Regions from separate parts of the Lysinibacillus sp. NPDC093197 genome, predicted to be linked through region 2. Evidence: riboswitches for the same ligand, from Rfam matches in the RefSeq annotation. Region 2 holds a riboswitch; the other holds the start of a gene.

Region 1 (5,615 bases), on a different contig from region 2:
CAACCAATTGGTAAAGGGCTTCGTTTCTAAACCTAAAGTTGCACTATGGTAAGCAGTATACAATTGATCTATCATATGTAACTCTGTATCATATTCATAGTTTTTTGATACGACATCATAATATTTTGGGAAAAAACCTGCTTGAGCTTTTGGAGCTTTTGCTAAAATAGATAATTGATGCTCTAGTTGCGCTTTAGATAAAACATCATATTGTTGCATCTTTAAAAGTGCAGAAGGCATAATATAACTTAATGTAATAGTGTTAGCCTTTTTATGTGTATGAACATCAACAAAATCTACAAATGTATCTTCTTGCATTCCATACTTTACAATGTTCTTGCCAATGGACTTCCCTAACGTAATATAACGTTCATCATTCCATTTCTCCCCAGCATCAAATAGCGCTCGCATGATTCTATAATCATCAATCAGTGCGTTTACAGTAGCTTGTTTTTTACCGTCAATTCGCCAGACAATAAATTTCTTCTCTAAAAAATAATTATCAATCACTTCAAGCTGCTCATCAAAGCGAGCTTGATCATCTTTTTCTAGTAAATAGGTCAACCATAATCCGACTGATTCAGATAAAAACACATCTTTTTGTTGCGTTAAATCAGTACGTAATAAGTTATCTTCTGTCATTAGTTCTTCAACAACAAACCTCTCAGTTGATGAAATGGGCTTTTTTGTTATTTTTTCTTTTCCTTGTGAGCAGCTCATTAAAACAAACAACAGGCAAAACATGACTAAAATACCACTCCTAAAAAATTTCGTTATAGGATTTCACCTCCGTCAGGACTAAATACCAAATTTTTTCAGTATTATTGGCGAATAATATTATATCAGTAATCATATTAAATGAATCTAAACAAATTCTAAACAATTTTAAAAAAATAAAAGAACTTAATTATTGGATTTCAAACCATTATTTATCTTTCCCCAAAAAAAATAGTACAAACCATTTTCATGGCTTGTACTATAGTGTTAGAAAAATCTATTTTACTGGTACTACTGCGCCTTTCCATTCCTTCAGGATGAAGTCTTGGATTTCTTTAGATTTTAATACTTCTAATAATTTTTTAATTTCTGGCTTATTTTCATCTCCAGCACGTACCGCAATAATATTAACATATGGAGATTCTTTATCTTCAAGCTCAATTGCATCATCAATTGGGTTTAGGCCGTTATCAATTGCATAGTTAGAGTTGATAAGAACAGCATCGCCTTCTTCGTTTTCAAACATTTGAACAAGTAATTCTGGTGCAGTATTTGCATCGAATTTAAAGTCTTTCGGATTATCAACGATATCTTTAATTTCTGCTGCTGTTTTGTCGATACCATCTTTTAATTTAATTAAGCCTTTTGCTTCTAATAATGACAGCATACGGCCATGGTCTGAAACTGAGTTCGATAATAAAATTGTTGCACCTTTAGGAAGGTCTTCAAGAGATTTATATTTTTTAGAGTAAATACCGATTGGCTCGATATGTACGCCGCCAGCATTTACGAAATCATAGCCATTATCTTTAATTTGTTGTTCTAGATAAGGGATATGTTGGAAATAGTTTGCTTCGATTTCACCAGACTCTAAATCTTGGTTAGGTAGTACATAATCTTGGTAAGGTTCGATTTCTAAATCAATACCTTCTTTAGCTAAAATCGGTTTTGCTTGTTCTAAAATAACTGCGTGTGGTGTGTTAGAAGCACCAATTTTTAATGTTACTTTTTCTTCAGTTTTTGCACTGTCGTCTGCTTTATCTCCAGATGTTGAACCTGCTTCGTCTTTGTTACCAGCACCACAAGCTGCTAAAGCTAGTACAAGTACTGATAAAAATAATCCTGCTAATAACTTCTTCATTTGTATACACTCCCTTTATTTGTTCAAACAATATGTTAGCGGTAAAAACCGGGTTAACCTTTTTAACGTTTGTCTGTTTTCGTTGTAATCATATCGCCAATCCATTGAATGATAAATACGACTACTAAGATCAAAATAGTTGCCATTAATGTCACATCTTGGCGATTACGTTGGAAGCCATCTAAAAAGGCTAAGTTTCCTAGGCCGCCAGCACCAATAATTCCAGCCATTGCCGTATACCCAACGAGTGCTACAGCCGTTACGGTAATTCCAGAAATAAGTGCCGGTAATGATTCTGGAATTAGTACTTTCCAAATAATTGTGGACGTTTTAGCACCCATCGAGCGTGCCGCTTCAATAACGCCTTTATCAATTTCTCGTAATGCAATTAATACCATTCGTGCATAGAATGGTGCAGCACCGATAATTAGTGCGGGTAGCGCTGCATTTGCTCCTCGAATTGTCCCAAGTAAAAACTTCGTAAATGGTATTAGTAAAATAATTAACACGATAAATGGTATCGAACGGAATATATTAACGACCGATCCTGTTAAAAAGTTAACGATTTTATTAGCCCATAATTGGTTTGGACTCGTTAAAAAGAGGATTATGCCAATGGCTAAACCAAGTATAAATGTTACGACTGTTGAAAGAGTGGTCATATAAAGTGTTTCATATGTGGCTGTCCACATTTTTTCCCAGTCGACATTCGGAAAGAGACTAGTTAGCATTTGCAATCACCTCCGTTTGTACTTCAACTGTATTTAAATAATTTAGTGCAGCTGCTACATTTGTATCCGTGCCATCAATTTGCACTATAAGAGTACCGTATGCGCCATTTTTAGTTTGTGAGATATTGCCATGGACAATACTAATCTCCACATCAAACTGTTTTACTAAATGCGATATAACAGGTTGCTCTGTTTTTTCACCAACAAAAACAAGCTTAACAAGGTGTCCCGTTGGATAATTTACTCTAAGCTGTGCAACTGTCTCCTGGGTTTCCTTCGTATCGGTAATTTGCGAAACGAATTTTTTAGTAATCGCCGCTTGTGGTGCTTGGAACACTTGTAATACTTCACCACGCTCCACAATTTCTCCAGCTTCCATTACCGCTACACGATGACAGATTTTGCGGATAACATGCATTTCATGGGTAATTAATACAATCGTTAAACCTAATCGTTCGTTAATGTCGACAAGCAAATCAAGAATTGCATCTGTTGTTTCTGGATCTAGTGCCGATGTAGCTTCATCACATAACAACACTTCAGGATTATTAGCAAGTGCTCGTGCGATACCAACGCGTTGCTTTTGACCGCCTGATAGCTGTGATGGATACGCCTTGTCACGTCCTTCTAAACCAACAAGTGCAATCAGTTCTTTCACACGTGCGTCTCGCTCACTCTTAGCTATACCTGCAATTTCAAGTGGAAAAGCGATATTTTCAGCAACAGTTCTTGACCAAAGTAAGTTAAAATGTTGGAAAATCATACTTACTTTTTGTCTAGCATCACGCAACTTTTGGCCCTTAATAGATGAAAATTCTTGATTGTTCACCTTCACCGTACCTGTTGTCGGCTTTTCTAAACCGTTTAATAAACGAATCATCGTACTTTTACCAGCGCCACTATAGCCGATAATGCCAAAAATCTCACCTTTGTTAATCGTAAGATTGACATCTTTAACAGCAGTTAATTCGCCATTTGCGGTTTTGTATTTCTTCGTAATATTTTGAAGCTGTATCATAGCGAATACTCCTTTTCTCATATAGAAAACCCCTTCACTCATAGACAAGTAGAAGGGGTCACGTATTTTATACGCTAAACCGTTCTCTCATCTTTCAAAGAAAAATCTTTGAGTGATTTGGCACCTTTTCACATATGTGATGGTTGCCGGGCTTCATAGGGCACTTCCCTCCGCCGCTCTTTATAAGAGTTCGATATATTTAATAGTTTTTAATATAGTTGTTACTTTACCATGCTAGCAAAGTTCAGTCAATTGGTTTTTTTAACAATTCGTATAAAAACGGTACGGATTGAAATGCATAAACCTTCTCTATAACTTTTCCTCCATCGCTAACGAGTAAACAAGGTACACTTTCAATTTGAAAATCATAAGCTATTTGCTCTAAAAAATTTATATTTGCCTTACCTAATTTCAACTGTGGCAGTAACTGTTCTATGATATCCATCATTTTAGATGCAACTGCACAAGTTCCGCACATCGGTGTATATAAATAAAAGGCAGTTTTTTCACCAGATTTTACAGCCGTTTCCCACTGCTCTTTTGACCATTCTTCCATTTTTCACGCAACCTTACAAAATATATTCATTATGGATGGAAAAATGCGCGCGCAATAAAATCATCGCAAGCACTTTCCTCGGTGTAGTTTCTACTTCTTTATAAGTAGGCATTGTTCGCAAATGCTCCGCCTCAGGAAAATGTCTGTCCATTAATGCTCGTAGTTTATCTCCTGATGCATCTGCATCAAAAAATGTATATAGCTCACAGCCCTCATATGGGTCGAGTAATTCTTCTAATTGATGCACACCAATTGTACCATTTGTACAAAGTATTGTAACATCTTCACTCAAAATAGGTTCTATTTGAAGCTTATCCGAACGGCCTTCCACGATTAAACATTTCCCTTCGAACATCACGCCACCCCCATTTAGACAGTTATCTACTACAACAATTCATCGCCATTACCAGATTCCACACGATGCATAAATCTACATGTTAACAATCATTTTCACATGTCGCTTTACAATTTGGACAACATTTTATGGTGAGTCACTGTACTATCGTTTACTTGCAGAGTCAAGCTTTGTACACATCAAATTACTTACTAATACCTCGTGCTATATAATAAAAAACGCCGGTGTGTATGCCGACGTTTTTCTATTATAGGCTTGTTTATTCTGCAATCATTTCTTCGTATTGTTCTGCAGTCATAAGACTTTCAATCTCTGAAGCATCTGCAGGCTCTACAACGATCATCCATGCTTTTTCATATGGTGATTCGTTTACGAATTCAGGGCTATCTTCTAAATCTGCATTTACTTCAACTACAGTACCTGAAATTGGTGCGTATAATTCAGAAACAGTTTTTACTGATTCTACGCTTCCAAATGGATCATCTGTTTTAATTTCGTCGCCAACTTGTGGAAGCTCAACGAAAACGATATCTCCTAATTCAGATTGTGCGAAATGTGAAATACCGATACGTACTTTACCATTTTCTAATTTTACCCATTCGTGTTCTTCAGAGTAACGTAAGTCTTTAGGTGTGCTCATGCCAAAAACCCCTCCATAAATATGTAATATATTCACTTTCAGTGTGCCATACTTCTTTCATAAAAACAAGGATTAAAGCTGTTATTTCCACGCTTGTTCAAAATCTGATTCCTTAAAACCTAACGTTACTTTTTTTCCATCAGTAACAATTGGTCGCTTAATTAGCATACCGTCAGAAGCAAGTAGTGTGAGCTGTTCATCTTCGGGCATTTCCGCCAGTTTATCCTTCAACCCAAGTTCACGATATTTCATGCCAGATGTATTGAAAAATTTCTTCAGAGGCTGTCCGCTAGCTTGCCAATAACTCTTTATTTGCTCTTTCGTAGGTGGTTGTTCAACAATGTGTACCTCTTCGTATGAAACGCCATTGTCGTTTAACCACTTCTGTGCTTTTTTACAAGTTGTACATTTAGGGTAATGGATAAATTGAATCATATTTATAGGCTCCTCTACTATC
Region 2 (5,615 bases):
ATTAAGGTATCCGAAAAAGCTTGGGGTTCAACCTTATCTGTTACTACAGACGAATTACTTAACACCCTTAGTAGCAAAGAAAAAAGTGCTGTTTTAACAGCAGTTGAAATACAAGGTGATACTAAATTAGGAATAGACCAAACAAATGTCGAAAGAATTAAAACACCTGTTATTTTAAAATATGCTGGTATAGCGGTTTTTAAAGAAGATAGATTGGAAGGAATGTTATCAGAAGAGGAAAGCATTTCCTTTAATTTCTTAAATAATAAAATCGGTAGTACGATCGTAGTACTCGCCTGCCCAAACAAGGGAGACTTATCTACCGAGATTACACAATCGAAAGCGAAAATTAAAGGAGCTTTTGAAAAAGGGGTTCCTAAAATTTCTATCAAAATTGATGTAACCCAAAATATAGGCGAAGTAAATTGCGCAATTAATTTAACACAAAACAAAACCATTCGTTACATTAATAAAAAGACAGCAGAACAAATAAAAGAACAAACGAAAAAAACGCTCGATATAATTCAAAAAAATTACAAGTTGGATATATTAGGATTTGGAGAAGCACTCAATCGGGAAGATCCGAAAAAATGGAAAGAAATTCAAAAAGAATGGTCTACAATATATCCTGAGGTAGCTGTCGACATCAAAGTCAATATCATTACCCAAGGATTAGGCACGATTCAAAATTCATTATTGTACAGTTCAAAGGAGTAGTAGCCCAACTATGTTTATTACAATTGTTTTATTGTTTGCTTCTTTGATCATTGCCTTTAGTGTCATTCCCTCTTTAATGAAAAAGGGCGAAAAAAAAACCATTATCGTCTTTTCTATCATATTAACGATTGGTACTGCACTAAATATCGCCATTGGCTTAAAGAAGAACATTCCCAGTCCTTTAGATTTCATTACATTTATTTTTACGCCTATTAGAAAATTATTACTCACACTTTTTCAATAAGAAAATGAAATGAGAGGGTAGTGTACGATGGAAAAACAACTCATTAGCGCCAGACAATTTACAGTCATTACCCTTCTCTATTCAATTGGGACAGCCATATTAATTGTGCCGGCAAGTATTACAAAAGAACTTAAACAGGATGCTTGGATGGGTGCGGCTATTGGTGTACTTTTAAGCTTTTTATTAGTAAAGCTATTTGTTTCCTTAGGAAATCAAACCCCAAACCTTACATTTGTAGAAGCAAACGGAAAAATTTTCGGTAAATTCATCGGTGTATTGACATCACTTTGTTTTATGTCTTTGACCTTCTTTTCAGCAGGCGAATTACTATATTTTATCGGGATTTTTATGCAAACCGAAGTGATGCCTGAAACTCCTACTCTGTCCTTTGCTGTATTATTTACAATTATTATCGTTTTCGCCTCGTATTTAGGGATTGAAGTTTTTGCTCGTTCGGTGGAAATATTGTTTCCGATATTTTTATTAATTTTTATTATTTTTATTACTTGTATTTCCCCACAAATCAATATTGAAAATATAATGCCAGTCTATGAAACAGAACCAAAATCATTATTAGTCGGTGTACTTACCTTTATGAGTCTTTTTTCATTCCCGCTTGTTGTGTTGCTTATGTTTTTCCCTTCTGCAGTCAATGTGACAAAATCGGCTCAAAAAGGATTTTATATCGGCACACTGTTTGGAGGAATCGTATTAATCCTCATTATTGCCCTTTCAACACTCGTTCTTGGTCCGACTAATACATCAAGTAAAACATTTCCAAGCTATGCGCTCGCTCAAAGAATTTCAATAGGCAATTTTTTTCAGCGTGTTGAAATTATTATGGCTGTTATGTGGATTATATCTATTTATATCCGAACTTTTATTTATTTTCATGCAACGGTAATTGGCTTAGGACAAATACTGAAAATAAAAGATCCTCGGCCACTCATTTTACCACTCGGGATGTGTATGATTGCACTGGCTCAAATTGCTCATCCAAATATTGTGCATTCAAATAATTATAATCAGAAGATTTGGCCATTGTATTCGTCGGTTTTAGCCGTTTTATTACCATTGTTCTTACTAGTAGTCGCTAAAATTCGAAAAATTAAAAAGGCTGAAACCGAACAAAGCACCACAGATAAACAGCAAGATTCGAAGGCACAACAGGAGCCAAAAGAACAACAAGATTCAAATGCACAGCAAGACCCGAAGGCACAACAGGAGCCAAAAGAACAACAAGATTCAAAAACACAACAAGATTCGAAGACACAGCAAGAGCCAAACAAACCAAACTCAACCGAATCTCAATAAGGTAAAACAAAAACCTCCATTTCTCACTTTTTACAATTGAGAAATGGAGGTTTTTTATAACTGTATAATGTCAGTTAATAGTTTTGAATTAAATATGGTATTCAATTTCATCAACAAAGTCCCATTCGTACGGTGTTTCTTGGTATACATAATAGTTGAGCCAATTCGAAAATAGTAAATGCGTATGTGCTCGCCAAGTATTAATCGGCTCATTAGAAGGATCATTATGCGGGAAATAGTTAACAGGAATTGCAATATCAATTCCTTTTTCAACATCACGGTAATATTCATCAGCTAATGTTGTCGCGTCGTATTCTAAGTGACCTGTAATCATTATGTTCTTATTATCCTTTGACTGCACGATAAAGACGCCAGCATCTTCTGAATAGGACAGTAAACGTAAATCTGGGTGCTTACGTACTTCATCAATGGAAACCGATGTATAGCGTGAATGTGGCGCTGTAAATAAGTCACTAAAGCCACGCACTAGATCGACTGTTAAATCGGTAATGACATGTGAATATACACCAGAACATTTTTCCGGCAGTTCAAATTTACCGATACCGTAATGGTGATACAGTGCAGCTTGTGCACCCCAACATATATGCATTACGGACGTAACATTTTTCACAGACCAATCCATTATTTCTGAGATTTCTTCCCAATAATTCACTTCTTCAAATGCCATTTTTTCAACAGGTGCCCCTGTAATAATCATACCGTCAAAGCGACGATGGCGAATCTCTTTAAACGTCGAATAAAATAGCTGTAAATGTGATTTACTAACATTTTTTGATTCATGTGTTGCTGTATTTAAAAATGTAATATTTACTTGTAATGGTGTATTACCGAGTAATCGCAATAATTGTAGCTCTGTCTTTTCTTTTTCTGGCATTAAATTAAAAATTAAAATATTTAAAGGACGAATTTGTTGCGTTTTGGCGCGGTCTTCTTCCATTACGAATATTTTTTCCCCACGTAAATGTTCTCCAGCTGGTAAGTTTTTCGGAATATTAATAGGCATGTTGCATTCCCCTTTTCGTTAATTTTTTCTCTCTATCTAAATAAAATTAAAAAAATCCCCCTCATTCCTTTAGAGCAAGAATGAGAAGGATAATTATCACGTTCACTCTTATCTCTCAAAGGAAAAATCCTTTGGTGGAATTAGCACCTTTCTAACATTGTTAGAGGTTGCTGAAGCGTCATCGGGCCAAATCCCTCAGCTTCTCTTGATAAGATTATTTAATTAAAAAGAATTGTATCATGAACGATTAAGAATTTCAATAATACATAGAATATTTAGTATTTAAATGAATGGAAGCATATTTTTTGTTAAACACTATTATTAATTCTACCGAAAGCTTTTTGTAAGTTACGTAAATACGGCTTAAAGTTTTACCATCTATTAGCCTAAGTAGATGACAAACAAATGACAATTTACAGCCGATTACAGCAAAGTGGTGTAAATAGATTTTTGTACAAATAAATCGTAATGGTAATCAAAGAGGTATTATGTTAACATATACCTTTAGTAACAGAGAGGAACGTGAATATTTTGATTAAAATTGAACTCCCAAAACCAGACTTAGTAATTCGTCAACGTGAGCAAGTATTAAAACCTGGGGAAGTAGAAATCCCGCCATTCCATGGTTTTATTGATTTCCATAAAATCACTCGCGAAAAAGGTGGCATTTTCTTATTCTACAACGAAAAAAACGAGCTATTGTTTGTAGGGAAAGCGCGTAAAATTCGTCAACGCATTAAAAAACATTTTGAAGATAATGTATCACCTATGAAAAAGTACCGTGATGAAATTTTCAAAATTGAAGTATATGAAATTGATGATCCAATGGAACGTGAAATTTACGAAACATATGCAATTAACACATTCCGTGCAAAATATAATCTTGAAAAAGTATTTTATTAAAAAAATGCCGTTAGCATGTAACATGCTAGCGGTTTTTCTTTTCTTTTTACCTTCAAAAATGAAAAATACCCTGAGAGCTTTGTCCTCCCAAGGTATTTTGCTATTTAAATAAATACTTTTTCATCTTTAAATTTATTAGCTGTTAGGTAACTTACGATGACAAAAATAATGAATGAAGCCACTATTGGGATTGTCACTGTATGCATGCCAAAGATTGACGGATAAAAACGATCAATCACAATATATAACGTCATGCCCGTAATCATGGAAGCAATTGCGCCGTATTTATTAGCCTTTTTCCAATATAAGCCTAGAACAACTGACCAAATAAAGACCGCTTCTAGTCCGCCAAATGCAAATAAATTGAGCCACACAAGTAAGTCTGGTGGATTTAACGCAAATACAACGACCGCCAAACCAATTACTGTAGTTACGATGAAGCTTGCTCGCTTAATTTCTCCATCGTTGGCAGTTGGCTTCACGTAGTTTAAATAAATATCCTTCACAACTGTTGAACTAACTAACATAAGCAACGCATTAACTGTAGACATCGTTGCTGCCATTGGTGCTGCTAAAACAATACCCGCTAAAAATGGCGGTAAAACTTTTAACGTAAGTAGTGGCATTACCTTATCGCCAATTTCAATGCCTGGCATTACTGGACGCGCTAGTACACCAATTAGGTGCATACCGAACATAATTGTCCCAATGGCGATGGTACCAATAATAATCGCTAAATGCATACTTTTTGAATCTTTATAGCTCATGGCACGAACTGCAATTTGAGGTAGTCCAACTACGCCAACTCCTATTAAAATCCAAAATGTAGAGACATACAATGGTGTAAGTTCTCCTTCTGCACCAAATGGGGTCACTAGTTTTGGATTTTCTGCAACAAGGGATGTCATAATTTGATCGATTCCCCCACCTGCAACGATTGTCCCAATTAGTAAAATAACAGTACCTATTACCATTATCGAACCTTGTACCGTATCCGTTAAAGCTACAGCTCGGAAGCCCCCGATAATAACATAAATTAATACCGACGCTGCAAAAATAAAGAGTGCCGCAGTATAATTTAAACCAGTTAATGATTCAATTAAGCGCGCTCCACCTACCCACTGTGCCATCATCGCAGAAAATAAAAAGACAATAATACTAATTGCAGATAAAATCACGATGACATGACTGTTATAACGTTCACGTAAGAAATCTATTAATGTAATCGCTTGATAACGGCGAGCAATAATTGCAAATTTCTTGCCTAAAATCATTAATACAAAATAACCCGCAGGTAGTTGTGCCATCGCTAACAGTACCCATCCAAGTCCCTTATTATAAGCGACACCTGGTCCCCCAATAAAGCTACTTGCGCTTCCGTACGTGGCAATCATGGTCATTGCTAGAATAAAG

Evidence for each region. Region 2 has a riboswitch for S-adenosylmethionine ahead of metA (homoserine O-acetyltransferase MetA). Riboswitches for the same ligand answer to the same signal wherever they lie in the genome.
Region 1: linked by a shared signal. The riboswitch ahead of ACIP9G_RS12760 (methionine ABC transporter ATP-binding protein) and the one ahead of metA (homoserine O-acetyltransferase MetA) in region 2 are both predicted to bind S-adenosylmethionine.

Annotation. Positions count from the first base shown of each region.
Region 1 is NZ_JBIVOH010000004.1:75,751-81,365, forward strand. Features, by position in the region: gene ACIP9G_RS12745 (glycosyl hydrolase family 8) at 1-744, opposite strand, end outside; gene ACIP9G_RS12750 (MetQ/NlpA family ABC transporter substrate-binding protein) at 995-1,858, opposite strand; gene ACIP9G_RS12755 (methionine ABC transporter permease) at 1,921-2,589, opposite strand; gene ACIP9G_RS12760 (methionine ABC transporter ATP-binding protein) at 2,579-3,607, opposite strand; SAM riboswitch class I at 3,692-3,796, opposite strand; gene ACIP9G_RS12765 (thioredoxin family protein) at 3,852-4,163, opposite strand; gene ACIP9G_RS12770 (toprim domain-containing protein) at 4,177-4,518, opposite strand; gene gcvH (glycine cleavage system protein GcvH) at 4,778-5,158, opposite strand; gene ACIP9G_RS12780 (arsenate reductase family protein) at 5,240-5,593, opposite strand.
Region 2 is NZ_JBIVOH010000001.1:142,103-147,717, reverse strand. Features, by position in the region: gene ACIP9G_RS00740 (Ger(x)C family spore germination protein) at 1-717, shown strand, start outside; gene ACIP9G_RS00735 (hypothetical protein) at 728-961, shown strand; gene ACIP9G_RS00730 (GerAB/ArcD/ProY family transporter) at 989-2,275, shown strand; gene metA (homoserine O-acetyltransferase MetA) at 2,364-3,299, opposite strand; SAM riboswitch class I at 3,405-3,514, opposite strand; gene ACIP9G_RS00720 (nucleotide excision repair endonuclease) at 3,831-4,202, shown strand; gene panF (sodium/pantothenate symporter) at 4,307-5,615, opposite strand, start outside.